One region of the Shewanella psychromarinicola genome, then DNA from elsewhere that is predicted to be linked to it. Evidence: predicted binding sites of a transcription regulator. Region 1 holds the regulator's gene; each other region holds the start of a gene.
The links. The regulator sigma-54, encoded in region 1, starts transcription at its own class of promoters, with help from an activator protein. The targets are predictions, from matches to a motif close to GTTGGCACGNNNNTNGNNT.
Positions count from the first base shown of each region.

Region 1 (11,042 bases):
ATCGCGCGCCATAACATGATGCCAGCCCGACCGAGGCCCTGCACGAGTTTCAGTGCATATGCGCCAATATCGGCAATATAATCAATTGCGCCCACGAAGTAGCTCCTCTTGATAATCCTCTGCAGGATAATGGAATGGCACAGGGCCATCTGGTGCGCCTTGAATAAATTGGATCAACTGCGGATTGTCAGATTGACGTAATTGCTCTGGGGTACCATGAGCAATGACTTTTTTGTCTGCTATTACATAGACATAATCTGCAATACCTAATACTTCATCCACATCGTGAGAGACCACCACAGAAGTCAGTTTTAATGAATCCGACAACTCACGAATAAGTTTTACCAGCATCCCCATTGAAATTGGATCTTGTCCCGCAAATGGCTCATCGTACATCACCATTTCAGGTTCTAGTGCAATCGCCCTAGCCAATGCTGCTCGACGCTGCATACCACCGGATAATTCGTTAGGCATCATATACGCTGCACCACGAAGACCTACCGCTTGCAGCTTCATCAATACAATGGAGCGGATAATATCTTCTGGTAATCCAGAATGTTCTCTCAATGCAAATGCCACGTTATCGAATACATTAAGGTCGGTAAATAATGCACCGCTTTGAAACAGCATACTCATCCGCTTGCGCAATTCAAAAAGTTCCTTGCGCTTAAGCTTATGTAAATCGTGACCGTCGAACAAGACTTGTCCGGTATTAGGGGTTAACTGTCCCCCAATCAATTTTAACAAGGTGGTTTTACCAATACCACTAGGTCCCATAATTGCCGTTACTTTGCCTTTGGGGATCGATAAAGAAATATCGTTAAAAATCACGCGCGAACCATGGCTAAAGGCCATATGGTTGACTTCGACCAAAGGATTATTATTTGATTTACTCATATCAGACATTGGCGTTGAGGAGATAACTGCCTTCCTTGCATTAAGTTAAGGTGTAAATTGTACTGTAATTGTCGATTAAGCGACAACTATATCCATATCACCACACATCATTTCGAGTACAATTACTGTGCAATGCTTTCAATTTGACTTTCAATTTGATAAAAATCCAGCGAAAATGCTCGTTAATTAATGATCACTATCGGAATCACATGCTAGTTAATATTCTAATGTTAGTTGCTGGCCTTGCTGTTTTAGTTTGGAGTGCGGATAGATTTGTTTACGGAGCGGCGGCATTTGCGCGAAATTTAGGCTTGCCTCCCATGTTAATTGGATTGACCATTGTTGCGATGGGTAGCTCTGCACCTGAAATGTTTGTTGCAGCTACGGCCTCAATGGATGGCATGCGTGATACCGCCGTGGGTAACGTACTGGGCTCAAACATTGCTAACATCACCTTAATATTAGGATTAACCGCCTTACTTGGCGCCATTAGCGTAGCCTCAAAGACCTTAAAACGCGAAATACCTATTATGCTAGCCGCCACGGTATTTGCTGGCTATACCCTGCATGATAATGTGCTAACACGAGCAGAAGGTATCATGCTCATCGTGGTACTTTTCGTGTTAATGGGATATTTCATTTGGCAAGCGACTCATGATAGAACAACCGACAGCTTAGATACTGAACTTGGATCTGATATCCCTAAAAATGTCTCAACCTTTCATGCTATCATTTGGCTAATCGTCGGTATTATATTCCTCCCGCTATCAGCGAGTTGGATGGTAGATGGTGCTGTGGGTATTGCAAAGTTTTATGGCTTGTCAGATCTTGTCATTGGATTAACCATTATTGCAGTGGGAACAAGCCTACCAGAATTAGCAGCCTGTATTGCTGGCGTATTAAAAAAAGAACACGATCTCGCTATTGGTAATATCGTTGGATCGAATTTATTTAACATTCTTGCCGTACTGGCACTACCAGGGTTAATTGCCCCTGGCGAAATAGATGCCTCTGCCAGTGGAAGAGACTTCTATATGGTATTGGGCACCAGTACTGCATTAGCCGTTTTAGTATTATCCAGTGGCACCAAGCAACAACTGACTCGTTGGCATGGCGCACTATTATTAATCACCTTTATTGCGTACCAAATTATTGTATTTCAATCCCATTAGATTGGAGCATTAAAGGTAAAGTCTTAAGCTAAAAGAGAGAGCCGTATGGTAAATCAAACTCAATTTCGTCAATGGGGCCGTAAAGTCATTGATATTGAAAAAGCTGCTTTAGATAATTTATATCAATATGTGGACTCAGTTGAGTTTGGCCAAGCATGTGAACTCATTATGCAGTGCAAAGGCAAAGTGATTGTCATGGGAATGGGCAAATCGGGTCATATCGGTAATAAAATATCCGCGACGTTTGCCAGTACCGGCACGCCGGCATTTTTTGTTCATCCTGGTGAGGCCAGTCATGGTGATTTAGGCGCATTGGCTAAGAACGATATTGTACTGGCGATTTCCAATTCAGGTGAATCGAGCGAAATACTCACGTTAATGCCTGTGATTCAACGTATGGGCGTGCCTGTTATTGCCGTAACAGGTAAACCAGACTCTAACATGGCGCGTTTATCTAAAATTCATTTATGCATTGAAGTACAAGAAGAAGCATGCCCGTTAGGATTAGCGCCGACGTCTAGCACCACTGCTACGCTAGCAATGGGTGATGCATTAGCCATTGCATTGTTGCAAGCAAAAGGGTTTACCCGTGATGACTTTGCCTTATCACATCCTGGTGGCTCATTGGGGCGAAAATTATTACTAAAAGTAGACGATGTCATGCATAAAGGCGATGATTTGCCTATCGTCAGTGATGCTATTTGTATTACTGAAGCGCTTTATGAAATATCTAAAAAAGGCCTTGGCATGACGGCGGTAGTCAACCATGAAGCCAAACTAGTGGGTATTTTTACTGATGGTGATTTACGCCGGGTCATCGATGCCGAAGTGAACCTTCGTACCACTTCGATAGCCCTGGTGATGACCAAAAACTGTGTGACCTGCCCCACGGGTATTTTAGCTGCACAAGCGCTACAAATCATGGATGAAAAAAACATCAACGGACTGGTTGTCGTCAATGAAAAACACCAACCGATCGGGGCATTAAACATGCTCGATATGGTTAAAGCTGGAGTCATTTAATCATGTCAGAATCAACCTCGTGTCACCAAGGATTTTACGGCCCTATCAGTAATGATATTTGGCAGCGAGCTCAGAAAATTAAACTGTTAATCTGTGATGTCGATGGGGTCTTTTCAGATGGACGTATTTATCTCAGTAATGCTGGCGAAGAACTCAAAGCCTTTCATACTCGCGATGGCTACGGTATACGCTCAGTTCTCACTAGCGATATTCATGTTGCCGTCATTACAGGTCGTCAATCAAAAATTGTCGAAACCCGAATGACCGGATTAGGAATCAAACATATTTATCAAGGCATTGATAATAAATTTGAACCTTTTGAGCAACTTATGTCGCTGTATAATGTAAGCGCCGAACAAGTAGCCTACATTGGCGATGACATGGTTGATCTGCCCGTAATGAAAGCCGTAGGTCTCTCCGTGTGTGTCGGCGATGGTCATCCGTTTGTAAAACGACATTGTCACATGACAACGACCTTAAACGGCGGACATGGAGCTTTGCGAGAACTGACTGACTTATTACTCTTAAGCCAAGATAAATTTGCCAGTGCTCATGGAATGAGTATATGAATCGGATCACCCTAAGTATTGTGGCTTTTTTTGGTCTTGCTTTTATGTTGTACTGGCAAGCACAAATAAAACGCAGTGAAATGGACTCGGTGAAAGTACCTGGTATTGAGCGCCCTGACTTTATTGCAGATAACCTACGCACCACGGAATTCAATCAACAAGGTTTTGTCGAAAGTCGAGTCAGCGCCGAGCACATGGAGCATTATGCTTCAAGTGACATCACTCACTTTACCAAACCGATATACCTCATTTACCCTGAAAATGGTAAAGCACAATGGCAATTAAGTGCAGATCGAGGACAATTGAATAAAAACACCAGCAAAGTCATATTAGAAAACAATGTTATTATTGATGCCATTGATATAGAAGAACCCCTGCAGTCATTGAGTACCCAAGCGGTGACGGTAGACTTAACCACTATGATAGGCACCTCACAAGAGATGGTGTATATCAAAGGCAAAGGGTTTATTATTAAAGGCTTAGGCCTACATGCTGACTTGAATTCGCAACAATTATCGCTACTGAGCCAGGTAGAAGGAACATATGAGCCACATTAATCGTCTCCACACTCGCGCCAATGTTATGTTATTGAGCAGCATACTTTGCCTGTTGAGTTTGCCTGCTATGGCGAAACAAGGTGATCTGAAACAAGAATTAAAAATTGTTGCGGTTAGCCAATTTGCTGACATAAAAAATAACCAAATCATTTTTAATGGTCCGGTTAAGATTGTCCAAGGCAGTATTAATATCAATGCTGATGAATTACGGGCGTTTACCCCCGAAAACAGCACCAGTAAGAAACTTATCGCCACTGGCAAACCCGCGACGTTTTCACAAGAATTAGATGACGGTCAAATTGGTACTGCCAGTGCCGACGAAATATCCTATGACCTTGCGACTACCACGCTAACATTGACAGGTAATGCCAAACTTAATCAATCGGGTAGCCAAGTGACCGGTAATCGAATTAAGTACAACATCAATGCGCAAGAGCTTATTGCTGAAAGTTCGGGCACAGGGCAAGATCGGGTTATCACCATTATTCAACCTGAGAATTTCCAAGACGAGTCTGCGCCAAAGCAAAAACTCCCTGAAATCCCAGTTAAAAAGCAGATCAAACCATGACCCAAATAACCTTAACCGCTGAAAATCTGGCTAAAAGCTATAAAGATCGTCAAGTTGTTAAAGATGTCAGTTTAACGGTTAAAACAGGCCAAATTGTTGGGCTTTTAGGCCCCAATGGTGCAGGTAAAACAACCACCTTTTATATGGTTGTCGGCCTAGTGAAAAGTGATAAGGGTCGAATTTTAATTGATGATGACGATCTCACTGACGATCCCATGCATCTGCGAGCTCGCAAAGGCATTGGTTACTTACCACAAGAAGCCAGTATTTTCCGTAAACTCACAGTGTATGACAACATTATGGCCGTGTTGCAAACCCGCAAAGAACTCAGTACAAACCAACGTATTGAACAGCTTGAGCATCTATTAGAAGAGTTCCATATTACCCATATTCGAGACAGCCTAGGCATGTCGTTATCGGGTGGTGAACGTCGTCGTGTTGAAATTGCGCGCGCTTTAGCCGCCAATCCAAAATTTATTCTACTCGATGAGCCCTTTGCTGGTGTTGATCCGATTTCTGTCATCGACATAAAAAAAATCATTCAACAACTTAAAAGCCGAGGTCTAGGAGTATTAATTACCGACCATAACGTACGTGAAACGTTAGATGTCTGTGAGCGAGCTTATATCGTCAGCCAAGGTAATTTAATTGCCGAAGGCACACCTGATGAGGTATTGAGCAATCAACAAGTTCGGGCGGTGTACTTAGGTGAACAATTCAAGCTATAGTTACTTTACGGGCCTTTAGTCTATCTAACTCATTTGATTGAACGATATCTAAACAGCGTTAAACATCATTGATGTACGTGACAATCCATTACAGTTTTATAAATTGTCACTTTTATGGAAATCATCTAGGGATAAGCGGTAAATGAAAGCGTCACTCCAACTTAAAATGGGTCAACACTTAACCATGACCCCACAATTGCAGCAAGCCATTCGCTTACTGCAATTATCGTCATTGGAGCTACAGCAAGAAATCCAACAAGCATTGGATTCAAATCCATTACTTGAAATAGAAGATGAGTTTTCTGAAGCAAAAGACCCCGTAAAAGAAAATCGCGACCAAGCTGATACAGACTTCAGTGACAACAGCATTGTCAATATTGAAAAAGACACCTCAACAGTCGACACAGCAGAATCTATGACCAAAGAAACCATGGATGATTTAGCCATGGATACTACATGGGATGAAGTGTACACCGCCTCGCCGATGTCAGGTTCAGGTAGTGCTAGCATGCGCGATGATGACATGCCGTTTCAAGGTGAAACCACCGAAGGTCTGTATGAACATTTAGAATGGCAGAAAAATCTCACTCCCTTTTCAGAGACCGATCTTGCCATTGCCACAGCGATCATCGACGCCGTGGATGAACGCGGTTATTTAACCCAAAGTACCGACGATATTCTCGAAGCCATGGGTGACGAAAATGTTGAGTTAGATGAAGTTGAAGCTGTATTAAAACGAATTCAACACTTTGATCCCGTTGGTGTTGCTGCACGTGATTTAAGTGAATGTTTATTGATCCAATTAGCGCAATTCTCTAACACCACACCCCATATCGATAATGCCCGTTTGCTAATCAAAGACTATTTAACCTTAATTGCTGGGCGTGATTTTAGATTATTGATGCGCAAAACTAAGCTAAAAGAAAATGAGTTACGTGACGCCATCACCCTAATCCAATCACTCAATCCTCGTCCAGGCTTATTGATCACCGCCACCGATGACGAATTCGTTATTCCCGATGTCACGGTACTAAAGAAAAATGGCCGTTGGGTTGTAGAGTTAAACCCAGACAATATGCCCAAAATTGGCGTTAATCAGCAATACGCCGCCATGGCTAGAAGCAGTAAAAATCAGTCTGACAGTCAATTTATTCGAGGCCATTTGCAAGAGGCTAAATGGTTTATTAAAAGTATCGAAAGCCGCAATGATACTCTACTCAAAGTGGCAAATTGCATTGTGCAATTTCAGCAAGGCTTCTTTGAATACGGTGAAGAAGCCATGAAACCTATGGTGCTAAATGATATTGCTGAAGCAGTAGAAATGCATGAATCGACAATTTCACGAGTCACCACACAAAAATATATGCACACCCCACGTGGACTATTTGAACTAAAGTACTTCTTCTCTAGCCATGTCAGCACTGACGATGGCGGGGAATGCTCATCAACAGCAATTCGTGCTTTTATCAAAAAGCTGGTTGCCGCAGAAAACCAGAAAAAACCATTGAGTGACAGTAAAATGGCTCAACTTCTGGCAGAACAAGGCATAAACGTTGCTCGTCGTACGATTGCAAAATACCGAGAAGCAATGCTAATCCCGCCCTCAAACCAACGTAAGAGTTTATAACCTACAAGGTTGTGGAGGATTTTCTATGGATATAAATCTGACTGGACGTCATGTCGAAATAACTGAATCTTTACGTGAGTATGTTAATGGTAAATTTTCAAAGCTTGAACGACACTTCGATCAGATCCATAATGTACACGTTGTACTCCATGTAGACAAATTACAACAAAAAGCAGAAGCCAAAATCCACGTTAATGGCGCAGAGATTTTTGCTATGTCAGAAAATACTGATATGTATGCTGCAATAGACGCCCTGATCGATAAACTCGACCGTCAGGTAATTAAACACAAAGAGAAGTATACAAAACACTAACGATGGAACTTTGTACCATTCTGCAGCCGGAATGCACTACCTGTGCCACACCGGGCAGTAAGAAAAAAGTACTGGAACTCATCAGCAATTTAGTCGCTGCCCAGTATCCAACCCTGTCTTCGCAAGAGGTTTTTGAAAGCCTATTAGCGAGAGAAAAAATGGGTAGCACAGGTATAGGAAATGGCATTGCGATACCTCATGGTCGATTAACGACCATCGATCACCCCATCGCGATATTTGTTAAATGTGAAGAAGCCATTGCCTTTGATGCAATTGATAAGCAGCCCGTGGATATTTTATTTGCTTTGTTAGTACCTGCAGACCAGTGCCAACAACATTTAGGCACGTTATCGAGTATGGCTAAAAAGCTCAGCGATAAGCAAATATTGAAACAGCTTCGCAAAAGCCACAACGCAACAGAACTTTATCGGGTTATAACTGCATGAAACTTGTCATAGTATCGGGACGTTCAGGTTCAGGGAAATCCGTTGCCTTAAGAGTATTAGAAGACCTAGGATATTATTGTGTCGATAATTTGCCTCTACCCCTCATTGGCACATTACTCGCTCAGCTCAAGGGCAGTAATGATTTAGTTGCGATTAGTGTTGATGTCCGCAACATTGCTGAACAAGGCAAAGTGCTTCAAGACCAATTAGCCCTACTTGAACATGACACTGAAATTATCAGCTTCTTTCTAAATTCCAATGATAAAGTGTTACTTAAACGCTACAGCGAAACACGCCGATTGCACCCGTTATCTAAAAATCATATTTCACTGCAAGAAGCGATCAAATTAGAAGGCCGTTTACTTGAGCCTACCGCAAAAATTGTTGACCATTACATTGACACTTCGGCGCTAAATATCTACGAGTTAAGCGACCAAGTTAGGCAAATACTACTAGGCAGTGTCGATAAAGAATTGGTCATTAACTTTGAGTCTTTTGGCTTTAAGCACGGCATGCCGACTGAAGCGGATTTTATGTTTGATGTACGCTTTTTGCCCAATCCACACTGGGAAATAGAATTGCGCCCATTGACAGGATTAGACGAACCCGTACAAGAATTTTTAGGGCGTCAGCCATTGGTCAACAAGTTCATTTGGCAAATTGAAAACCTATTTGAAACCTGGATGCCACACCTAGAACGTAACAATCGCAGTTACCTGACTATCGCGATTGGTTGTACGGGTGGCCAGCATCGTTCGGTATATATTGCAGACCAATTAGCAAAACGATTTAGGCAAGGCAGTAAACACACTGTTAATGCTCGCCACAGAGAATTAAGTATAAGTGAACTCACCGCTAAGTGAGCATAGGATTGCATGAATGATCAAACTTGAACGCCAAGTTACCATTTCCAACAAATTAGGATTACATGCCCGTGCAGCAACAAAACTCGCGGTATTAGCCGCCGATTTTGACGCGAACATCACCTTAACTCAGGGCGAAAAAAACGCCAGTGCCGCAAGTGTGCTTGGGTTGTTAATGCTTGAAAGTGGAATAGGAAAAATGATCACCGTGACCGCAAAGGGTCCAGATGCCGAAGTAGCATTAAATGCAGTGTGTGATCTGATTAATGCTAAATTTGATGAATCTTGCTAAATCAGTGAAGAGTACGATTCGCGAGTCACTCACTTTTTAATCCACTATTATTCTTATTACACGTGGCCTAACCAAACTGTCACGACATTGATGCTCAACGGTAGACATCAGTCCCTCGATAATATTAGCCCTTAGGTTTATCTCACGCAGTTGATACCCATCTGATTAAGTATCAGTTCACTCTGCGGGAGTTTAGCGTTTAACATAATACAGATATCGCCGCTTTCAGCAACGGATCCAGTATGACTCTGCATCCGTGCAGTCGTCCGTCAATATGATGTATAGCAGCGTAGACCATGCATAATTTCGTCCAGAGGAAACGACTCAAGTATCCCATTTCGGCGTTACATTGTCTTACAAGCAGACAACGATTATTGCACCAATACGCCTTAAACAGAAAAACCTGAGCAGCCCAGAATGATTACATACTTTATGATATAAGTATGATGAATAGGAAGTAGATATATGGGTAAAGAGTACCTAGATAATGAGATAACCGAACAACGCCTCAATCAACTCGTTCAAGCGCTAGACAGTGGTTTGTTTGTTCATGCTCGTAACATGTTGCACACCATGTCACCTAACGATGTCGCCCTAATTCTCGAATCATCACCGCCCAAAAATCGACAAGTGTTATGGCAACTCATTGACCAACAATATGCGGGTGAAATTCTTGACGAATTAGGTGAAGAGCTTAAAGATTCACTCATTAGCAGCATGACACCAGAAAAGCTCGCCCAGGCCACAATAGGTATGGACACAGATGATCTCGCCTATATTCTTCGCAGCTTACCCGATGGTGTTTACAAGAAAGTACTTAAGTCAATGCGCAGCCAGGACAGGGATAGAGTAGAACAAGCACTGCGCTATCCTGATGATACGGCAGGCAGTATCATGAACACCGATACCGTCACCTTACGACCCGATGTCAATATCGAAGTGGTATTACGTTATTTACGTCAACGGGGAAACTTACCCGATACTACCGACACCTTATATGTTGTTGACCGTCAAGATCATGTTTTAGGCGGAGTAAGATTAGTCGATTTATTAACCTGCGATCCAAGCGTAACCGTCCGAAGCATTATGGACACAGAGTTAGAAAGTATTCCGGTTGAGATGTCTGATAAAGATGTAGCCCAAAAATTTGAACGACTCGATTGGCTATCCGCCCCAGTCGTCGACAGCCAAGCAAAATTGCTTGGCCGGATCACCATCGATGACATTATCGATGTGATCCGCGAAGATGCCGAGCATTCAATGATGGGGATGGCAGGGATGGATGATGATGAGGATACCTTTGGCCCAGTGCTAAAAAGTACGCTAAGACGCTCCCTGTGGTTAACGATTAACTTATTTGCTGCGTTACTTGCCTCGTCTGTCAGTAACATGTTCGAAGGCACCTTAGAGCAATTTGCCACCATCGCGATTTTAATGACCATAGTTCCGAGTATGGGCGGGGTTGCCGGTAATCAAACCTTAGCACTGGTGATCCGTGGTATTGCACTTGGGCATATTGGCCAAAGTAACTCACGTTGGTTGATTGGTAAAGAACTCAGCATTGGATTATTAAACGGCTTAATGTGGTCTATATTGGTATTTTTTGCAGTATGGCTGTGGAAAGATGACATCGCGTTAGGAGGGTTAATTGGTTGTGCTATGCTGATTAATATGACGGTTGCAGGCTTTGCTGGCGCCACTATTCCAATAATGTTAAAAAAGTTAAATATTGACCCAGCATTAGCCGGTGGCATGGTATTAACCACGGTGACAGATGTGGTTGGCTTATTTGCATTTTTAGGCCTAGCCACATTGTTCTTAATCCACTAGCTCATTCATTTGATTGGTGCACACCATGTCGTCCAGTGAAATTGCAAACTCTAGCGCAATTCCCCGGACGACTTTGCCCCCGCCATACATCGCTAGCCTGTTTAACATGCGTCTTCACGCCCGGATCACTTACCAAGATGACGTCCATTAAAGCCAT
Region 1 is NZ_CP034073.1:1,835,498-1,846,539, reverse strand. Features, by position in the region: gene mlaE (lipid asymmetry maintenance ABC transporter permease subunit MlaE) at 1-95, opposite strand, end outside; gene EGC80_RS07980 (ATP-binding cassette domain-containing protein) at 82-906, opposite strand; gene EGC80_RS22540 (calcium/sodium antiporter) at 1,107-2,069, shown strand; gene EGC80_RS22535 (KpsF/GutQ family sugar-phosphate isomerase) at 2,115-3,092, shown strand; gene kdsC (3-deoxy-manno-octulosonate-8-phosphatase KdsC) at 3,095-3,661, shown strand; gene lptC (LPS export ABC transporter periplasmic protein LptC) at 3,658-4,218, shown strand; gene lptA (lipopolysaccharide transport periplasmic protein LptA) at 4,205-4,786, shown strand; gene lptB (LPS export ABC transporter ATP-binding protein) at 4,783-5,514, shown strand; gene EGC80_RS07950 (RNA polymerase factor sigma-54) at 5,657-7,141, shown strand; gene hpf (ribosome hibernation promoting factor) at 7,167-7,454, shown strand; gene ptsN (PTS IIA-like nitrogen regulatory protein PtsN) at 7,457-7,900, shown strand; gene rapZ (RNase adapter RapZ) at 7,897-8,763, shown strand; gene EGC80_RS07930 (HPr family phosphocarrier protein) at 8,780-9,055, shown strand; gene mgtE (magnesium transporter) at 9,521-10,885, shown strand.

Region 2 (11,042 bases), 1.3 Mb from region 1:
TCCCGTGCCTTTTGGCATACTTGCTTCAGTGCACACATTAATCCAAATCATGCTAATTCCTCCGCTTGGGCTTGTTCGACATCGTCAGTAATCTCTTTAATGGCAATCGAGCCTGCCCCCGCATCGTTAATGTTAGGAAAACGCTGTTCCCGAATACGCTGATAAGCATTGGCATCTGTTGCGGGGGCATCATTTGGGTTAACAAACTCATTAAAACGCGCCAAAAAAGCAGGTTGCTCAAGGCTGGTTTTCCACTCACATTGGTATGTGGCAGCGATATGATCCATTTGTTGTTCTAGCGCGGCATTAATCCCAAGCGCATCATCAATAACTACCGATTTTAAGTAATCTACTCCCCCTCCTAAAGCGTCCATCCAGGTTGAGGTGCGCTGTAATTTGTCTGCGGTTTTGACATAGAACATCAAAATACGGTCGATGTATTTATACAGGTCTTGGGTGGACAAATCGGTGGCAAACAAATCACCATGACGCGGACGCATGCCGCCATTGCCAGCAACATACAGATTCCATCCTTTATCGGTTGCGATAATACCGATGTCTTTGCTTTGGGCTTCTGCGCACTCACGGGTACAACCCGATACCGCAAATTTCAATTTATGCGGACTGCGCAAGCCTTTGTAACGATTTTCTAAATCGATAGCGAAACCAACCGCGTCTTGTACGCCATAACGGCACCAAGTACTGCCAACACAAGACTTAACCGTTCGCAGAGACTTGCCGTAGGCATGGCCAGTTTCAAAACCAGCATCAATGAGTTTTTGCCAAATTTCAGGTAACTGCGATAGCGTTGCACCAAACATATCAATGCGCTGGCCACCGGTTATTTTAGTATACAGATCATATTCTTGGGCGATTTGGCCCATGGCGATGAGTTTAGTCGGAGTAATTTCGCCCCCTGCAACCCGCGGCACAACAGAGTAAGTGCCGTCTTTTTGGATGTTACCTAAGTAGGCATCATTGGTGTCTTGCAGCTGCACATGACCGCGGTCTTGATTGAGCACATACTGGTTTTGTAAGCTGGCAAAGATAGATGCCGCTGCTGGCTTACAAATATCACAACCATAAGTGTGACCACTTGCTGATGGCTTGCCATGTTGTGTCATTAAGGTATCAAAATCACTGATTCCCTCGACTTGGCAAAGGTGATATAACGCTTGTCTGTCGTGATCGAAATGGGCGCAAATACCGGCATTATAATCGAGCCCAGCGGCTTGTAATGTTTGATCTATAATTTTTTGCACTAACGGCGCACAGCCGCCACAACCTGATGCAGCGCGAGTACATGACTTGATGTCAGCTATTTTATGCTTGCCTGCTGTTACAGACTCAACAATGTCGCCTTTAGTCACTTGATGACAAGAACACACAATAGAGGAGTCTTTTAAATCTGCTTCGTTTTCAGCACCGGCAAGCAATAACTCAACCGCGGAGCCTTCAATCTCATCTTGTGATAAATAAGCATCGAGCAAGCGGCTGTAATCGCTGTTATCGCCAATTAATACCGCACCTTTTAAATATTTACCGGTTTCATCTAACCATAACTTTTTATAAATTCCCGCCTGGTTATCAGATAACTCAACAAATTGTGCATTTTCAAAACCACGGCTTGCGCCAATAGCGGCCACATCAACACCCAGTAACTTCAGCTTGGTGCTCATGTCTGCGCCGGTAAATGACTGAGAAACGCTAGTTGATGTTAATGAGCCAAGATGAGCAGCCACAACCCGCGCCATTTGATAACCTGGGGCCACTAACCCAAATATTTTTTGCTGCCATAATGCACATTCTCCAATGGCATAAACATCTGGCGCAGAGGTTAAACAGTAATCGTCAATTTCAATGCCGCCACGTTCACCAATACTGATATTTGAAACCCGTGCTAATGAATCTTGTGGACGAATACCCGCTGAAAAGACAATCATGTCAGTTTCAAGATAAGACTCATCATTGAAGGTCATTCGATGTAATGCTGTTTCACCGTCGATAATCGCGGTGGTGGCTTTTGAGGTATGCACGCTCACGCCGAGTTGTTCAATTTTGCTACACAATAAATCACCGGCTTTGTCATTTAGCTGAACGGGCATCAATTGTGGCGCAAACTCAACAACGTGGGTTTTCACCCCAAGTTGTTTCATGGCATTGGCGGCTTCTAAGCCTAATAATCCACCGCCCACAACAACCCCAACGTGACTGTTTTGGGCTGCAGCTTGGATAGCTTCAAGATCTTCAATGGTGCGATACACTAAACACTGAGCGCGATCGTTACCTTGAATAGGCGGCACAAACGGAAATGATCCGGTCGCCAGTACGAGTCGATCATAATGGTAATTACCCCCTTGGGCACTCGTGACCGTTTTAGCGGCAATATCAACCGCGGTGATCGGGGTATTTAAGTGCAGCGAAATGCCCCAATCTTGATAGTCTTGCGCACTGGTTAACATTAACGGATCGGCGCTACCGGTCTCAAAATATTTTGATAATTGCACTCGATCATAGGCTGGACGGGGTTCTTCACCAAACACATGCACATCAAACGTTTTATTGAGCCCTAAACTACACAATTGCTCAATAAAGTGATGACCTACCATGCCATTACCGACCACCACTAACTTGGGTTTTGAGACTGCCATATCCTGCTCCTTCATGCCATGGACCGTAAAAAACAAAATGGCGCCAACTCCGCTTAAAGAGTTGGCGCCATTGCCTGTTACTATTCCGATTTTTTAAATTTTATTGTTTGAACATTGATGGTTTAAAAAACCATTATCGACTTTCAGTATCATACTGTGATGTTGCAGGCTCTATGCCAACAAACAAAAAAACCATAATCACTTGATTAATATATAATTAAAACTTAGCAGCCTTTGTGCTGAGACGATAATATGTCCGCCTTAGGGATAATCGCACCAAAATGAGGCGCACCATCATTGTTCACCGCTAAAGTATCGACTGCTAACGAAGTATTTTGCTTGCTGACAACTGCAATAATTTGTGCCGACATTTGTGCCACCGACAAGCCTTTTTGCATCGCTTGTTGTTGAATAATGTGGTGTGCTTTGGCTTCATCAAACCCTTGTTGCATTACAATCAACTTTGCTTGGCTGAGCAGTTTTATACTGCGAATTTCATCATCTAACTTTTTAAATTCGGCTAAGGTTTTACTGGCGGCATTAAAACGCGCTTGGGCTAAACTGATCACGCTGGTTAAACGGTTAACGGTCAGCATATCCGGAATAAAAGTGATGCGCCCACAATCAAGCAAATCGGTTAACGCTGCCTGTTGCCATGTTTTGGCATTGACAACGATCACCATAGGTTTACTCGTTAATGTACGCTGGATCAGCCCCTGAATTTGACTGTGTAATGTCTCGGTTAATACCAACAAGGTATCAAATGTTTGTTGATGTAATTGTTGCTCAACTTGGCTTACCGAAGTCAATACAGTGACATGCCCAAACGCCGCCAAACAAGTCTGATACTGCACCAGATCACAATCGGCCACAGGTACAGCCGCAAAGCTCTGATCGCAAAAGATTAAACTGCGCATAACCACTCCTTGTTCCGCCATTGATCTAGTGGATTATCTGTTGTACTAAAACGGTTTGCCCAACATTGTTGACTCAAACTGACTGCTTGCGCTGCTGTAATCGCCGTTGCGTTAATTGAATCTATCGTAGCTGACTGGCGGCTCAGTAATAGCAGCAACGCAGCCAAAGTAGCCTGAATACTGCTAAGCGCTTGCTCGATCATGGTGCGCGACATTAATTCTGTGAGTTTATTGGCCGAAAAAGGCTGTTGTTCGCGCCATAACAGCGCAAGAATGTCGCTAGACAATTCGGCTTGGCCCAATTTCGCACCAGAAAAACCTTCTAATAATGTGGGGATCGATAAGCTCGATACCACTATAGTGTTTGCTTGTCCGTTGACGACAGTAACCGTGGTCGACACTCTTGGATTACACTCTGTTTCGCCTTGTAAACCTTTAAAAATCGCGACACTGCCGGTATGGTATTCACCTTTTGCAAATAAGATTTTGCATATGCCTTGGTGCAGATAATCTAACCCGGGGTGAAAGTAGCTACGCAGACTGATCGCTGCATTAGTTGGGTTGATACACCGCGCTGCAGTTTGAATAAGGCTACGAAGACCCAATTCTTGATGCAACTGGCGGCACTCATCTAACACTGGTGCTAAATCACCCGCACATACATAAACAATGTTATCGGATAGCAAGGCTGCATTAGCGCTTTGTGGTGTAGTACAACAAGCAATATTGACTGCCGCTAAGCAAGATTCAACATGGCGGCGATGGGGTAAAGCTTGGCTGTCGCCATGCAACATTACACGCACACCTTGGCTTGCCAGTAATTTAGCCACCAACAATAACCACGGTAACTGCTCACGCTTACCCGCATACACAGGCCAGTCAATATCAACCGCCAATGTCCCCCAACCAGTATCTAATGTATGACGTAGCCCTGCGACCATCCCAGCAACTTCTTCTGTGGTTTCACCACGAACGCGCATTAACATCATGGCACTCGCCATCTGTACCCGGGTGGCTTTTCCTTTAGCAAAACCTTCAAGTAATAAGCTGGCCTCAGCAAATGTTAACGTCCGCGAGCCTTTTTCGCCCTTACCCAAGGCTTTGATCAATAACCTAAAATCAAATTCATCGACTGATGTCAGGGTTAACTCACCAATTTTAGGCATATAGCACCTCGCATTCATATTCAGAATGTGGTTGTGACTCTGGCTGTGGTGAAACAAAATCAATATCGTCGAGTAAAGCACTAAGCTGTTGGCCGACACTGACCACTTCACCAATAATGATTAATGTTGGCCCAGAGTCCTTAATAGTCAACGCAGCATCAGCCATAGAGTCAACGGTTGCATAAGTCACAATTTGGTTTGGTCTACCGCCATTGGTAACAAAAGCCACCGGCAAGTTAGCGGCGCATTGGGTATCGAGTAACCCGAGTGAGATGCTTGCCGCTTGTTCTTTACCCATATAAAAAACTAAGGTGGACTGTGCTGTGAGCAATGCTTGCCACTGCGTAGGAGCATTTGCATTATCTGCATCGGTCATTTTTGTGCCGGTGATCAGGGTGACACTTCGAGCCATACCTCGAAAAGTCAGTGGAATACCTGTGCTAGAAGCACAACCTAACGCGGCGGTAACACCGGCAATAAACTGCGAACGGATCCCCTGCTGAGCCAAGTAAAGCGCCTCTTCTGAGCCGCGACCGAAAATATGCGGGTCTCCGCCTTTTAAGCGCACCACTTTAAACCCTTGCTGTGCCAAGCTCAGTAATAACGCATTAATATCTTCTTGATTAACACTGGGCTGGCCGCAACGTTTACCGACAAAGTGGCGCTGACAAGATGGCGTCACTAAGGTTAAAATATCGCTGCTAACAAGGCTGTCAAACACGAGTGCATCGGCTTGGGCAACAATCCGCGCCGCCTTAATGGTCATCAAATCCAATTGACCACAACCTGCGCCAACAATGGCGACTTCGCCAGCTTGCAGTTCGCTTGTAGGTAATCCATCAGTAAGACAGCCTAAAGAGTTAATTGGCTGATGACCTTTTATCATTGCGTCTACGCTATTCATTAGGCAACGTCCTCTTCTACTGCATGTTGATGTTCAATTTCGGTGTACGATAATGCATCCAGCCAACTTTGCTTGGCACACTGCTTTACTTCACTGTGACAACTGCCACATTGACGCCCGCAACCTAATAATGATTGAGTGCTATCTAATGCCTGTTGAAAACTGATGTTGGCTAAACCGTCACCCATCACTTGGTCGTTAAATTGTTGATTGATTTCGTCGTTAATGCTCGCTTCGGATACCCCTGTACAAGCACAGATTAACGGGCTATTACCGGCTTTAATTTGCTGATGTAGCAACTTCATTAACTGCTTGTCGACAGGCTTGCCAATAAACGTATTCATCTGATTTAAGCCCACATTCACTTGAGTGTGAGACAACACTTTTAATGCCTTAAGTAATCCTTTATCCATATTGCATTGGATATATAAAGGCTGGCCATCTACCGTTAAGGTCCATTTAAGTGAATAGGCTGTCGCTTGGTAGGCAAAACCGTCGTTGGTATCTGTAAAACCAATGTGATGACACACTCCGTTCTCCAGCGTTTGTGCAACTTGCCAGCATAGCCCGTGAGCAGAAGAGTCGTGTTGACCAAAAACAACACCTTGCAGCGCAAGTAGAACGGGGCTTAATATCACTGGTTGACACTTAAATCCTGGTTGCTTTGATATTGGATCAACACGGGCATCTAACGCCTGATTCACCCCTTTGGTCATAGAGAACTGCGCCGACCAATGCATCGACATCGATGCCACATTGGCTGGCATATCGTCATCGACAACGGCGCGTGCCACAGTGAAGGCTGACGACAATATGGTCGCATTGGCATCCATTGAGTGCGGGGTCAGTGCTGATTGAATTCGCACCAAACCACCGTCGATTAACGAGAAATCACGCAGCTGTGATGAATGTAAATGAATAACAGGCTCAGGAATGCTGGCTCGTAAACTGGCGATATGTCCGGTGCGAGTCATGGTATGCCACTGATCGCGACTACGGCAGCTGTTTAATAACAGTGTGTTGTTGGTTAACGACTGCTCTGATGGATTAACAGGCGCTGGCGCGACAAATTGCGCTTTACCACTTGCAGTGGCAAACACACCATCACTGAAAACTCGCCCGCCTCGCTGGCCTATTTGCGTAGCAGAAGCAATAGGCCATTGTGTTGGCAGTAACGCATCATATTGCCCTTTTGATAAGTCGGCTAAGCCAGTTAAATCAAATACTTTGTTAGGAAACTGCTGTTTTACTCGAGCAGACATGGCTGAAAATTCGTTGAAAACACTGGCGTTATCTTCAAAATCAAATCCGTGAAAGCCCATTTTTTTGGCCACTTGGCTCATAGCCCACCAATCAGCTTTAGCTTGACCTTTGGGGGTAATAAACCCACGCTGGCGGGTAATGGTGCGTTCACTGTTGGTCACAGTACCGCATTTTTCTGACCAACCTTGCGCTGGCAATAACACATCAGCAAGCTTGGCGGTATCTGAGTCTGGGCTAATTTCAGATACCACTACAAAGGGGCAATCGGCTAAGGCTTTGGCAATTTTTTCACTATTAGGTAACGACACCACTGGGTTGGTACCCATAATCCAAATCGCTTTAATTTTGCCATCGGCAAGGGCATCAAACATCTCTACTGCTGCTAAGCCTTTTTGTTCGGCTACGCTGTCGGTTTGCCAGAAATCAGCTAATAGCTGACGTTCAGGTGCTGAAAATCCCATATGACAGGCTAACTGGCTCGCTAAACCACCGACTTCACGGCCGCCCATAGCATTAGGTTGTCCGGTTAACGAAAAGAATCCACTGCCTATTTGTCCAATTTGACCTAAGGCAAGATGACAGTTAATCATCGCATTGGTGGTATCTGTGCCTATAGTTGATTGATTCACTCCCTGACAAGATGCGGTAAGTACTTTTTTATGACCCGCCACTAATTGATAAAACTCAGTAAGACGAGTAACAGATACTCCCACTTGATTTGCGAGTTCGGCTAAATTGGCACTTAATTGTTGCGCCTCGGACACAACAGAATCAAAACCCTCGGTGTGTGCTGCAATGTAAGTGTGATCAACACAATTTTGATCGGCTAAATAACCCAGTAAGCCATGAAATAATGCTAAATCGGCACCTGGGGTAATCGCTAAATGTAAATCCGCTTGTTTAGCTGTCGCGGTTGATAGCGGGTCGATAACCACTAAACGGGCATTATTGGTTTTTTTAGCCGCTAATATTCGTTGAAAAAGCACCGGATGAGTCCAAGCAGTGTTAGCACCCACCAGCACGATGACTTCTGCTTGCTCTAGGTCATCAAAGCAAGCTGGCACCACGTCTTCACCAAAAGCGCGTTGCATTGCACTCACCGCTGACGACATACATAAACGAGAGTTAGTATCGATGTTAGCCGTTTTTAAAAAACCTTTGGCGAACTTATTCGCGACATAATAATCTTCAGTGAGTAATTGCCCTGAAAGATAAAGGGCAACAGAGCCGGGGCCATGCTCAGCAATGGTTTGTGCAAAAGTATCAGCAATTAAGGTGCTCGCACTATTCCAATCAAGGGGTTTACCTGAACGATATTTTGGATAACGTAGCACATTGGGCTGATCTAAACTGTCGAGTAAGCGTTCACCTTTAGCACATAAATGACCGTAATTTGCAGGATGATTGATATCACCCACTAATGATAAATCAGCTGTATTTATATCAGTCCAATCCGCTTTGTTCGGTGACACGCTTACGCCACACCCGACACCACAATAAGCACAACTCGATTGGATCTTTGACATACATCTACCCTTTCACCTTGATTATTTCATAGTTAACTACTGCGAAAGCTGTGCCAAAAAATTAACTTACTGATTTACAATAGAAATAAAAACCGTCTAGATTGATAACCGCAATATTTGTGCAACAAAAGTGCAGGCCTGCGCACTTTTGTTGCGCATCTATCTGAAAATAAAGGGATTTTAATACCTATAAAGAGGTATTACCTTGTTGTTTCATCCCTTATAAGCAAATCATCAACTCAAGGCATATTGAGGTAGGAATAGTTTTTTCTAGTCAGTTGATACAACGCAGAGGCGTAACCAATGGGAATGCCTGCAAGTCGAGTGGCAACACTGCCTATCTTTTGCTGAATAAATTCATCAGGCTTTAGCCCAAACGGGTAAACAAGCCTCCCTCATCGCCTCGCTAACCAAAAATAATGGCAAGTTATATCTATGACTTGAAATAGACTGATCCCGATCGGTTTACCCCACTCCGTATACCGGATTGAGGTTAAGTTAGGCTTATTTATGCAGACAGATGTAAGGTTTTAGTCAGTTATTAAAAGAATAAAAACAAAAATACCGACATAAAGTCGGTATTTTTCAGCTATCAAGATAGCTTATTTTGCAGTACGGCCATCGTCATGACATGTATCACACGTTGGTACTTCGCCTACTTTTGCGTCATGTGGTGCGTGGCAATCTGCACACATTAACATACCATCATGCGGCTTATGGTTATCATCCATTTCAGCAAGAGAACCATGACAACTTTGACATTGTTCAAATTCATATACACCATCTGATGATGGCTCTCCATCAGCGTGACAGTTTTCACAGCCACCCATTTCAACATGAAACTCAGCGAGGGTCTCATCAGCAGCAAATGATGCAGAAGACATCATCATTACCGCGAAACCGGCCGCAAACAATGTACTTAGTAATTTATTGCTCACTTTTCATTCCTCCAATTTTAGTGTGTGCCCGCATTCTTTTTATCTGACGCGGATCATCACACTGCAGTACGACACTTTACTTAAGGGTTTACTCAACAACTTTATTTATCAACAATTCATAAAAACAATTCATAAAAAAATCGAAAATTGAATGGTAATATAAACGTAGCTAATCAATCTACTTTAAGCAAAATTAATATAGATTAGGTAATAATAGCAGCGTTAACATTTGGAGTATGTGCGCCACATCATGTAACGCAATGGTTTTTAGTCAACAAACCGACTTACCACCAATGATAGCTAATGTAGTCATGGTTAATTTAAGTTGGGTTGGCGCCAATAAAAAGCCCCGACTAATGTTGGGGCTATCGTTGAGCTATCACATTTATAATAATGCTTTGTTGATATTAACTGCGAGATTTTTCTAAACGAGCGAGTAAACTAGAAGTATCCCAACGGTTGCCTTTCATCGCCTGAACTTCAGAATAAAACTGATCAACTAATGCCGCGACAGGTAAATGGCTACCATTTCGGCGAGCTTCATCTAGGGCAATGCCTAAGTCTTTTCGCATCCAATCGATAGCAAAGCCGAAATCATATTGACCTTGCCACATAGTCTGATAACGATTCTCCATCTGCCAACTTTGTGCAGCACCTTTACTGATGACCTCAATGACTTTTAAGCCATCTAAACCCGCACTCTTTGCAAAATGAAGTCCTTCAGCTAAGCCTTGAACCACACCCGCAATACAAATTTGATTGACCATTTTAGTCAACTGACCCGAACCTGCAGGTCCAAGCAATTCAGCACAGCGACTATATGCATCAATAACGGGTTTAACCGTATTAAAATCAGCCTGTTCACCGCCCATCATCACGGTTAACACACCATTTTCAGCACCCGCTTGGCCACCTGAAACAGGCGCATCTAAAAAGCCAATATTTTGTGGGGTCAATTGGGCGGCAATGTCGCGCGCGACATCGGCTGAAGCTGTGGTATGGTCGACCAAAATAGCACCTGCATGCATACCGTGAATGGCGCCTTGATCACCCAATACCACTTGACGTAAATCATCATCATTACCCACACAGGTAAACACAATGTCTTGTCCTTTAGCCGCGGCTTTTGGTGTATCCGCGCGTCGACCGCCATACTGCTCAACCCATTGTTGAGCTTTACTGGCCGTTCGGTTATACACGGTCAAATCGTGACCCTGTTTAACTAAATGTCCCGCCATAGGATACCCCATAACGCCTAACCCAATAAATGCTACCTTGGCCATGATTTGTCCCTTTTATTTATGCTACTGAAGGTTTAACGTGAGCTTCCATTTCGGCGCCAATACGCTTACGCATGTCCATTAAACGTAATGCTGTATCACGTAAATGAATATCGTCGGCTGTCGTTGGGATCCATTCAGGTACCGAGGTGGGTTTGCCTTCATCATCAACCGCCACCATAATCACAATACAATGGGTCGTGAGATAACGCTCTGAATCTTTAGGATCGCCAGCCTTAACATCAATTGCGACATGCATAGATGTGCTGCCGGTATAAATCACTTTACCCGTCACCTCAACAATATGGCCAACGTGAATGGGTTTAACAAAACGAATACCCCCTGCATAGACGGTAATACAATACTTACCACTCCAACCTGCAGCGGTAGCGTAAGC
Region 2 is NZ_CP034073.1:3,167,784-3,178,825, reverse strand. Features, by position in the region: gene nirD (nitrite reductase small subunit NirD) at 1-51, opposite strand, end outside; gene nirB (nitrite reductase large subunit NirB) at 48-2,651, opposite strand; gene EGC80_RS13965 (ANTAR domain-containing response regulator) at 2,876-3,568, opposite strand; gene EGC80_RS13960 (glycosyl transferase) at 3,556-4,734, opposite strand; gene cobA (uroporphyrinogen-III C-methyltransferase) at 4,727-5,638, opposite strand; gene EGC80_RS13950 (nitrate reductase) at 5,638-8,427, opposite strand; gene cctA (tetraheme c-type cytochrome CctA) at 9,030-9,365, opposite strand; gene EGC80_RS13940 (NAD(P)-dependent oxidoreductase) at 9,773-10,648, opposite strand; gene EGC80_RS13935 (acyl-CoA thioesterase) at 10,665-11,042, opposite strand, start outside.
Region 2: EGC80_RS13950 (nitrate reductase) is a predicted target of sigma-54. The motif match lies at 8,467-8,485, and genes of this name have one in related genera.

Region 3 (11,042 bases), 810 kb from region 1:
TTGTCTGGATCATTTTCTTGTTCAAACTTACCTTCAAATTGCTCATCGCGTTGGTTAATTGAGTAGGGCAGGGCAAAGTACCATGTTATGGCTTGATTGGGATCGGTGCTTGCCTGTTGGTAAAGTGCAATACTACTTGCTAATTGTGCCATCGAGTCTGCGCCACCTAGCTTGTCTAATGCCGCTAATAATCCTGAATTAGCGCTGAGTTTACTCAAGGTCCGTTGTTGCAATTGCGCAAAGTGGGCCTGAAGTTTTTCGCTGATCCCCGCCCCTGTTGATTTTGATTTCACCCCTAATAGTAATTGGAATAGGGTTGTGATGGCACTACCAGAAAAGAGTGGTGAGGGGTGTGAGCTCCCTGAATGACTCAGCGAGGTGTGGGCGAGGTTTAGCGCCGCTAAACTGTGCAGTTCACTGCTGAGTAATGCCGGATCGCTTAATGCGCTTAATGGGTGAGGGCTTATTTGAGGTAAGTGTTTAAACAGTTCGCTGGCGAGATTATGAGGAATTTGTTGAGCTAGCTGCTGTTTTATTGGCATCGCACCTGCTTTTGATAAGGCTTTATTCAATACTTCTATTGGTGCTGGATCGCTACTTAACGTGTTGGGTAGCTCATTTTTCGCGCTATTTAGGATGGCGGGTGCGGTATTAGCCTTGGGTGTGTGCTGTTGCGCTAATAATGTTATCGGTAGCGTGACTTGTTGTGCCGTGTTGGCGGTAGTGTTGGGTCGATTAGCTTGCTGTGCCGTATTGGCGTTAGTGGTGTTGGTTAGACTGGCTTGCGGTGCCGTATTGGCGCTAGTGGTGTTGGTTAGATTAGTTTGCTGTGCCGTGTTGCTAGTGGTGTTGGCTAGATTTGCCTGCGGTGCCATGTTGCTAGTGTTTTTGGTTAGACTCGCTTGCTGTGCCGATAGTGTGGATTGGCTTTGTTGCTGTGTTACCGTTGCCGCTGTTTTTACTGCGCGACTATCGGGGGCTATTTTTGGCGAAGACGCAGTTAATCCATAGGGAACTTTTTGTTGGCTATCATTTCCTTTAATCGCATTATCAATTTTTGGCAATGGTGTTGATTCTAGTTTTTTTAGAAACTGGCTGAGGATTTGTGCCGGTTCATTTTTAGTGATGATGATGTTTGTCGCTTGAGGCGACAGGGCTGCTTGCGGCGTTGTTGTGAGTTTAGTTAAATTTACGCTTACTTCTGCAATGACGGGTGTTAGAGCAAGTTGTAGTTGCTGCTGTTGCACCACGACTTTGGCTAAATATTGGCCCGGATGTAGAGCGGTATTTGGTGATAGTTTGATGCTTGTGCCACCGGCAAACGTTAGTTGATTTTGGTCTTGGTCTATTACGGCTGTAGGCAGTGGATAACCTTGAGGCCTTGTTGCTAACGTTGTAAGCTGTTGTGTTGAAACACCATTTTGTTTTGCTAGTTCCTCAAACGCTTGTGGTAAGGCAAGCTGAATGGGTTGTGCTAAAAGCACTAATTGAGTCGCGACCGTTTGGGCTGGCGATGTGATGGTTGACCCCGCTGAAGCCGTCAGAGGTGTTGGCGCAGGAACTGGGTTATTAATGACTTCGACTTGGCCCTGGGGCTGATTTACGCTGGACGCGGCGCGTGCCAAAAGTTTAGCTTGATCGCTTGCAATCACGACTTGGGCTGTTTGTTGTAATAATTTTTGCAGTTCAGCGGTTTTGTTTAGTTGATAGTGTTGATTTTCAATGGTGATGCTGACTTGTGCGCTTGCTGGTGGTTGCAAAACCTTGACCGCTAGTAATACTGGGGCTAAATCTGATTTTGTGGAAGATGACGTGGATAAAACGGATTTTTCATTTGACGTTTGCACAGGCAAAGAAGCGCTATCAGTTTGAGTTTGTTTACGATCTGACAGCGGTTTCTGACTTGCATCAGCAGGTTTAAATGTGTCGGTATTAACCGCTTTTTTGGGAAGCGTTGTTGGCACTGTCATATAAATCCTATCAAACGAATATGTTTATCTATCGAAATCAACCAAGATGTCAGTGAAGAATATCAACTTCATTTACAATTTTTTGATTGATATTGTCAAAAGGCGCACTATCCTTAGCCCCCTGTTACCATTATTGGGGCAACTCATATGGTTTAATTACCATGATAATGAACGATTGCTGGCAACAGACACGTATAAGCAAGGACTGACTGTTAAATATTGTAAGATATCAGCCTAACATTTGCTTGCTAAATTATATCGACTTGAACAAAAATTGCTTTAATAAAAAGATAGAAATGGCAGTTTGTTGAGTGAGACCTTTTGTTATTTTAAAGAGAGTTATATGAAGTATAAATGGATATTACTTCAGGTGATCGTTGCTGTTAGCATGCCAGTGTATGCCGAAGCCGAAGCACCTCAAGTTGACACATCAACACTCGCTGCGGTTGAGTTCAAATATAATGATCCTCTCGATCCATTTGAAGGGATTAACCGCACAATGTGGGATTTTAACTATCTGCTTTTAGACAGATATATTATCCGCCCAGTCGCTCATAGTTATAAAAATTATGTTCCAAACCCAGTAAGAACAGGGGTCAATAATTTTGTTTATAACTTAGAAGAGCCTAGCTCTCTAGTGAATAATACCCTCCAAGGTAAGTGGAAGTGGGCAGCTAATGCTGGCGGGCGTTTTACGGTTAATACCACCATAGGCTTACTGGGTTTAGTGGATGTTGCTGACATGATGGGGATGCATCGCAAACAAGACGATTTCAACGAAGTGTTAGGTTATTATGGTACGCCAAATGGTCCTTATTTTATGGCACCATTTTATGGCCCAATCGTGACAAGAGAAATCGCCTCTGATTGGGTGGATGGTCTATACTTTCCTTTATCGGAATTAACGATGTGGCAGTCAGTACTAAAATGGGGCTTAAAAGGTTTGGATGCCCGCTCTAAAGCCATTGATCAAGAAAGATTATTAGACAATGCTCTTGATCCTTATGCTTTTGTAAAAAATGCCTATTTACAGCATATGGATTACAAAGTTTTTGATGGTGATGTTCCATCATCTCAAGCAGATGATGAGTTACTTGATGAGTATTTAGATGAGCTTGAATAGTCGAGGCATACAGGCTCCTCGACAGTTATGTCTGCGGGGGTGTTGTATGTCTGTGAGGTTGTTGTATGGCACTAACTGATGTCGAGATCCTCTTTGTTGAAGATGACCCGATATTTCGCCATGTCGTTGCTGATTTTTTACAGCAGCAAGGTGCTCGGGTTCAACAAGCATGTGATGGAAATGAAGGCATAACCCTTTTTTCCCATGCTATCTTTGATATTGTTATTGCTGACTTAAGCATGCCAGGCCTTGATGGTTTGTCTATGCTTAAGCAAATGCAAGTTATTAATCCTGCTATACCCGCTATTGTTATTTCTGGTAATGATGTGATGTCTGATGTTGTAGATGCATTGCGCCTCGGTGCCAGTGACTATCTGATTAAGCCTATTGCTGACTTATTCATTATTGAACAAGCAATCGTTCAAGCGATGCATTCAGCCGCTACGCCGATGAATGCATCAGGGCAATCGCATTTACAAGAAATGAATGATTTATCTTACCAAGAGCTCACTGATAATTTATACCTCCTTGAGCAAAATTCTCATGCTGCCAAAAGTGTTCAGCAGCAATTATTTCCTGCGTCGCATATTTATTATCCTAAAGCGGATATTAATTACAGTCTGTTTAAAAATAATGATGTTAGTGCTTACTTTATCGATTCGACTATGGTGGGCGATCATCACTTAGTGATGTATATGGCGCATTTTTTTCCTGAAGATAATAGTGCTGCTTTTGGCTGTGTATTATTGCGCAGCTTTATTAATCAAAAACTTAAGCTGTTTAGAAATGGGTTAAGTAATACCTTAATCGAGCCCAATAGTATGCTGTCTTATCTTAATGATCGTATGGTGAAATCTGGGTTGCATATTAGTACGGATATTATTTATGTGTGCATCGATTTGACTCGCTATTTATTATCAATAGGACAATCAGGTAAAGGGCTAAGGTGTTATTTACGCAATGGTAATAACCTAATGCCTTTGGCATTGCCCGAATCCGCACCTCTTGGTAGTGCGCATTGGAGTAAGCCGAGTATGCAAATTCGTACCTTATTACGGGATGAACAAATTTGTATCGGTACCAATTATTATGAGCATAAACAAAAACTACTTGAGGACCATTATACGGGCCTAGTTTATCAATCAGATATCAAGGCGGGTGGCTTTATTCAGTTGGCTTGTAAGTAATGTGGGATATACCCAAGCCACTTCGTCACTGCTAAGAACAGCTTCGCTGCTAATCAAGCGGGCAAGAGCGATAACAAGCGAACGCTGCGCTCACGGATAAAGCGGTCTCGCGGCTAAGCTCTTGGCTTGTGATCGCTCGTCATCGCTCGTCATCGCTTGTGATCGCTCGTCATCGCTTGATATCGCTTGTCACTGCTAGTGTTGCTTCGCTGCTAAGATTTTATAGCATCCTAGCAGCGCTCTAGGCTTTTAGCTTTTATAGCCTCTAGCCGCGTAGCGTCCTAGCAGCGTAGCGCTCTAGGCTCTTGCTAAGATTTTATAGCCTCTAGCAGCGCCCTAGTTTATCAATAAAAAATCCCCTCACAAGTGAACTTGGAGGGGATTTTTAGTGGGAATAGCTGTTACATCAAAACGGATTAACGTCTAATGGCTTCGTGGTCAGCCGTGACGCCAATTTCTTCTTCTAAAGCTTGTTCTTCAGTTTCATTTTTTGTTTCTGCACCATGCATCCAATCAACAAGTTTGTTTGACATGAAATATAAAATGACTGCAGATATTACCGCTGTAATACCGATCCCAGCAAAAATTGCCATCGCGTTTGCTAGCTGGTCTTCCACTTCGCCGCCATGGCCGATTAATGAACCAATAACACCACCAAGTTTATTTGCCGCTGCAATAAAGAGGAACCAAGTACCCATCATTAATGATGCGATACGCAGTGGAGCAAGTTTAGTCACCATAGACAAACCAATGGGTGATAAGCATAATTCACCCATGGTATGGAAGAAGTAAGCCCCTACTAACCACCACATGCTTGATTTAGCTGAAGCATCGCCGCCCATTTCTAACACCGCGCCAATCATGAATAAGAAACCGACGCCGAGTAAAACCAAACCTAAAGCAAATTTAACTGGAGAGTTAGGTTCATTTTTACCAAGACGGATCCAAATAGCGGCTATCACTGGAGCAAAAATAACAATGAACATCGCATTAAGTGATTGGAACCAAGTGGTCGGTACTTCCCAAGAGCCAATCATACGATCAGTGAAATCGTTAGTGAATAGGTTCATTAAGCCGCCAGCTTGTTCGAAGCCAGCCCAAAATATGATGGTAAATAAGCCCATCACCATAATAACTTTAATGCGGTCACGTTCAATTTTTGTTAACGGCTCTTTGCGGACTTCACCTTTAGCTTCATTCTTGAGTTTTTCAGCTTTAGCTGCGGGAACCGTGCCAATGTCACCCAAGAGTTTTTGGGCGAAAAGGTATTGGATTATCAGTGCTAAAATCATACCGATACCGGCGCAGATAAAGCCTGCTTGGAAGTTACCATCGTAAGCGGCTACTACAAACCCGACAATAATACCCGACAAGAATGCACCTACGTTGATGCCCATATAGAAGATGGTGAATGCACCATCGCGGCGATGATCGCCTGGAGCGTATAGATCACCCACCATAGTTGAAATGTTTGGCTTAAATAGGCCGTTACCTAAAATAAGTACTCCTAAACCTAGATAAAACATTTCAATATCCATTCCTGGCACCCACGCATGAGGTGTACCCAGAATGAATTGGCCTGCAGCCATTAAAAAACCACCAATGTAAATGGCTTTTCGTTGACCTAAATAGGCATCCGCTAACCAGCCACCGATAAGCGGCGTAAGAAATACTAAGCCGGTGAATGTTCCGTATAGCGAAATAGCATCAGCTTGTGACCAGCCGAGGCCATGACCACCATCAGTTTGTACTCTATCAACAAGATAAAGCACCAAAATGGCGCGCATAGCGTAGTAACTAAAACGTTCCCATAGTTCTGTTGTAAAGAGTAAGAACAACCCTTTAGGGTGTCCAAACAGTGTACCTTGAGGTTTTGCGTCACTCATTAAGTCTTCCACCTTAAGCTTGCGATTGCCTGTGAGGAAATATCGTCACAGAAATAATTGTTGTGAGAGTTGTCTATGATTGCTAAATCAGTTAAAGCCCGAAATAACGGGCATTTAAACAAGATGATGCAATACTGAGCAACTTTATTGTCTATTTTTTATAATAAATAATGTCTGTTTGATGTCAAATGCTAACCAAACATCAAAAAGCTAACCTTGTATACCCTTTCCAAGGCGATAAAGTCAATGTTAATGCGGGGAACAGAGAGGTTAAGCTTGTTATAAATTGTGTCAAAGCAATCAAGTAACCTAGAGGCGCGTTAATGATTTGTTTTGTTTTTGTTGACTGGTAAGTTCGGGTTTAATAAGATTTATTGGCATCGAGCCAATATCAATATCATGCTTTAATAACACTCTACTGAAGCCATTTTTCGCAAGGTATTGATTATAAAGTGTTGTCTTTTAATTTATGCAATAAAGAGTTAAAATATGAATTATTAACAGATTTCGATGTCGTGTCGAAGAGGTGTTTATGGCTATCATTCGAACGGTGACATTGATCTTAATGGGATGTTTTATCTACACAGCCCAAGCTTGGGTTGATACCGATTTTGACGGTGTACCAGATAAAAAAGATGCTTGTAATGATACTCCAACTAACAGTGTTGTTATGGCAAATGGTTGTATTGATAGTGAGTTTTTGATTGTTGATGAAGATGCCGAAGATGATGGTGAGTTTGATGAAGCAGAATTAGGCGCAACAATAACCAATAATGCGGCACTTATTGCTGAGCAATGTCGTCAACAGCGAGACGTTTCTGTAGCAGTAGATTGTTTTGGGTCTATACTCCAACCTGTGTATTTTGATTTCGACAAATCAGCGGTGTTGTTAACTCAGCGACCAACATTGGTTAGGGTACAGCAATACATTGAGCAACACCCAGAAGTGCTCATTCGTTTAGATGGTCATACTGATAATGTTGGCAGTGATGCGGTTAACGAGGCCTTGTCTTTAAAACGTGCTGCTACGATTAAAGACTTGCTGGTCAATGAGTACCAATTTCAACCCACGTCGATTGAGATTATTGGGCGGAGTAACTACAAGCCGGTAGCCGATAACGCCACGATAGAAGGTCGTCAGCGTAATCGGCGGGTAGAGTTTATTATTTTGGCAGAGTGATTTTACTATTTTAAAGGAACTGAAAATGGAAGACCTAGCAGGTTTGGACAGTTTAATTCAACAAGCACCAGAATTTCTTATGACCTATGGTCTTAAGGCTCTCGCTGCCATTGTTATTTTTCTTATCGGTAAATATTTTTCCGGTGTCGCAAAACGGTTAACCACAAAATTACTTAACAATCGCAAAGTCGACACTACAGTGGTTTCATTTGTGGCCAACTTAGCGTGGACCTTGGTATTTGTATTTACTATTGTCGCTACACTTGGCCAAGTTGGGGTGCAAACGGCGTCATTGGTTGCGGTTATCGGTGCTGCAGGTTTAGCGGTTGGTTTAGCATTACAAGGTTCGCTTTCTAACTTTGCGTCAGGCGTGTTAATGGTGCTTTTCCGTCCATGTCGCGTGGGTGACTATATCGAAGCGGCTGGTACTGCGGGTACTGTTGATGAGATTACTATTTTTTCAACCCGTTTACGTACCGCTGACAACAAAATGATTATTGCACCTAACTCAGCCATCATGAACAGCACTATCACCAACTATTCTGCTCTAGAAAAGCGTCGTATCGATTTAACGATAGGCGTATCTTATACTGCTAATATCGCGAACACCAAGAAAGTAATAGCGGATATTCTAGATAACAATCAGTTTGTATTAAAAGATCCTGGTTACTTTATCGGTCTCGCTGAGCTGGCTGATAGTTCAATTAACTTTGTCGTGCGTCCGTGGGTTAACACACCAGACTATTGGACTGCACGTTTTCTATTACTTGAGCAAATCAAGAATGCCTTAGATGCAGCAGACATTGAAATTCCATTCCCACAAATGGATTTACATGTGAAAGAAGTTCCAGCAAAATAATATTGCAGGCAAGTTAATATTTTAAGAAACCAGCAAATGCTGGTTTTTTTATACAAGGAGTTTTCCATGAAGCTATTTTCAACCTTTGCAGCGATTACATTATTATCCTCATCTGTTATAAGTACACACAGTTTTGCAGGCGAAAAAACCATGATTACCATGGGGGGGAATCCCGTTGCTTTAGAAGGTAAAATGCCGAGCATCAACATGGCCGCGCCATCATTTACTGTGGTAGATGAAAAGTTTAATCCAGTTAGTTTAAGTGACTTTAAAGGCAAGACGGTGCTGATTAGCGCAGTACCGAGTTTAGATACTGGGGTGTGTGCGTTGCAGACGAAGCGGTTTAATAAAGCGTTTACTAAATTTGATGCTGAAGTGGTGATGTTGACCATTAGCGAGGATTTACCGTTTGCGCAAAAGCGTTTTTGCCAAACCGAAAATATAGATAAAATTAAAGTCTTATCAGATTCAGTATGGCGTGACTTTGGTGAAAAGTACGGTTTGTTGATCAAAGATCGTGGTTTGTTAGCGCGCTCTATTTTTATCATTGATGCCCAAGGAATGCTGAAGTATCAAGAGTTAGTGAATGAAGTCAGTGATCATCCTAACTATGATGCTGCTTTAGCGGCATTAACCGAAATATCATCAGCGGCGAAGTAGTGGCGTCGTTTCAGCGAATATTGAGTAATGAGGATAAAGATGCAGCATGATTGATTTTCGAAGTGATACGGTTACCCAACCGACAGAAGCAATGCGTTTAGCCATGTCTAGAGCAGAGGTCGGTGATGATGTTTATGGTGATGACCCTACCGTCAATAGCTTACAAGATATGGCTGCAGAGATGTTTGGTTTTGATGGGGCCTTGTTTGTGAGTTCTGGCACCCAAGCTAATTTACTGGCGTTAATGTCCCATTGTGATCGCGGAGATGAGTACCTTTGTGGCCAACAAGCCCATAACTATAAGTTTGAAGGTGGCGGGGCGGCAGTATTAGGCAGTATTCAACCTCAACCATTGAACAACCAAGCCAATGGCAGCATTTTACTGAGTGATATTGAAGCTGCGATTAAGCCTGATGATGTGCATTTTGCTCGAACTCGGTTATTGAGTTTAGAAAATACGATTGGCGGTAAGGTATTAAGCCAAGATTATTTAGCCCAAGCACAAAGCCTTGCGTTTAATCGTGGTCTTAAAATCCATTTAGACGGTGCTCGGGTTGCTAATGCTGCGGTTGCACAGGGCATTGCCATTGCCGATATTACCCAATACTTTGATTCAGTATCAATTTGTTTATCAAAAGGCCTGTGCGCGCCGATAGGTTCGATTCTGTTAGGCGATGAGCGGCTAATTGGTAAAGCTACACGTTGGCGTAAAATGCTCGGTGGTGGAATGCGCCAAGCAGGTATTATCGCTGCGGCAGCTAAGTTAGCGATAACTGAGCAGGTCGACCGCTTGGCCGACGACCACCACAATGCTAACACTTTGGCTTTATTATTGGCCGAAATGACTGAATTTACTGTCGATGTTAGCTCAGTGCAGACCAATATGGTATTCGCCACATTAGCAGAACATATTGACCCTAAAGTGTTTGCGGCTACATTGGCAGACAAAGGCATTATTATTAGCCCTAGTCGTCAATTACGTTTAGTGACTCATAAAGATATTACCGCCAACGACATCAGTTTTTTTGTGAATACGGTTAAGCAGGTTATTGGTTAATCATCGAAAGTAAATCAATTTATCAAAGGCCGCACTGAGTGTGGCCTTTACTTTTTTGGTGCAAAGGTGCATTTGTTTTGGGCGTTCTAGTGGTGTTTTTATTGGATATTTATTTTATCTACATGATTATTAAAGGCTAATATACTTGGCTTGATCATTGCTAATAATTTAGAGGTATATACCTACCGCCGCAAAATTAATGAGTCAGATAATGAGGTCACCATGAAATATTTCTCACGTCATATCGTTATGCCTGTTCATCTCAATAGTGGTCAGAGTTTATGTTGTGGTCAACTATTAAGCTGGTTAAACGAAGAAGCCACTATTTTTGCCAGTTGCCAAATGCGCAGTAAATTTCCCATTACCAAAGTGATATCTGAAATTAACTTTATGGCGTCGGCACAAACCGGTGACATCATTGAGTTTGGATTTGAGTTGGTGAGCCTAGGGCAAAGTTCTGTGACGGTTCGTTGTAAAATACGTAATAAAGTGAATCATGCGCCGATTGCCTTTATCGATAAGATAGTGTTTGTTAACGTGAATGAAAAGGGCTTACCCATTCCGCATGGTGCGCGTGCTAATGCCGCTTAATTGCGTTGACTGTTGCTATGATAGGCGAGAGAGAATGGTGACTGGGACTGTTAAGTTGAACCAGCAAAAAAGCATAAAAATAAGGAGCTATAATAGCTCCTTAATGTTAACGGGAAATACACTCGCTATATTATTCGATTTTTGATATACGTTGTTGATAATCATCGATTAAATGCTCCATAATTTCATTAGGAGAGGCATTTTGGCAGCAGTCGTCTAAAATGATTTTAAAGGTGACAAGGGCATGACCATCGTGCTTAAGGCGGCTACTTTGCATAGCAAAATAAGCTTCTTCATTATCGGCTTTTCTAACAACAAAATCTTTTAGTTCGAATGATTTAGTGCCGGAGATATTGTGCCATTTAGTGATACGGTCTAGTGCAATTTCACAAGATTGGTTTACTTCGATATGGTTGAGCCATGTTGCAGGTTGTTCGTTTTCTTTATAATGCGGGCATCGAACGGTGTAATTATATATATGAGTAATTGCTGTCATTGCTTACCTACCTATTCGCTATCTAAGTGTTTT
Region 3 is NZ_CP034073.1:2,649,894-2,660,935, forward strand. Features, by position in the region: gene EGC80_RS11630 (flagellar hook-length control protein FliK) at 1-1,970, opposite strand, end outside; gene EGC80_RS11635 (MlaA family lipoprotein) at 2,314-3,093, shown strand; gene EGC80_RS11640 (response regulator) at 3,159-4,280, shown strand; gene EGC80_RS11645 (peptide MFS transporter) at 4,697-6,166, opposite strand; gene EGC80_RS11650 (OmpA family protein) at 6,699-7,346, shown strand; gene EGC80_RS11655 (mechanosensitive ion channel family protein) at 7,372-8,205, shown strand; gene tpx (thiol peroxidase) at 8,272-8,865, shown strand; gene ltaE (low-specificity L-threonine aldolase) at 8,912-9,922, shown strand; gene EGC80_RS11670 (acyl-CoA thioesterase) at 10,145-10,513, shown strand; gene EGC80_RS11675 (cytoplasmic protein) at 10,644-11,009, opposite strand.
Region 3: EGC80_RS11630 (flagellar hook-length control protein FliK) is a predicted target of sigma-54. The motif match lies at 2,095-2,113, and genes of this name have one in related genera.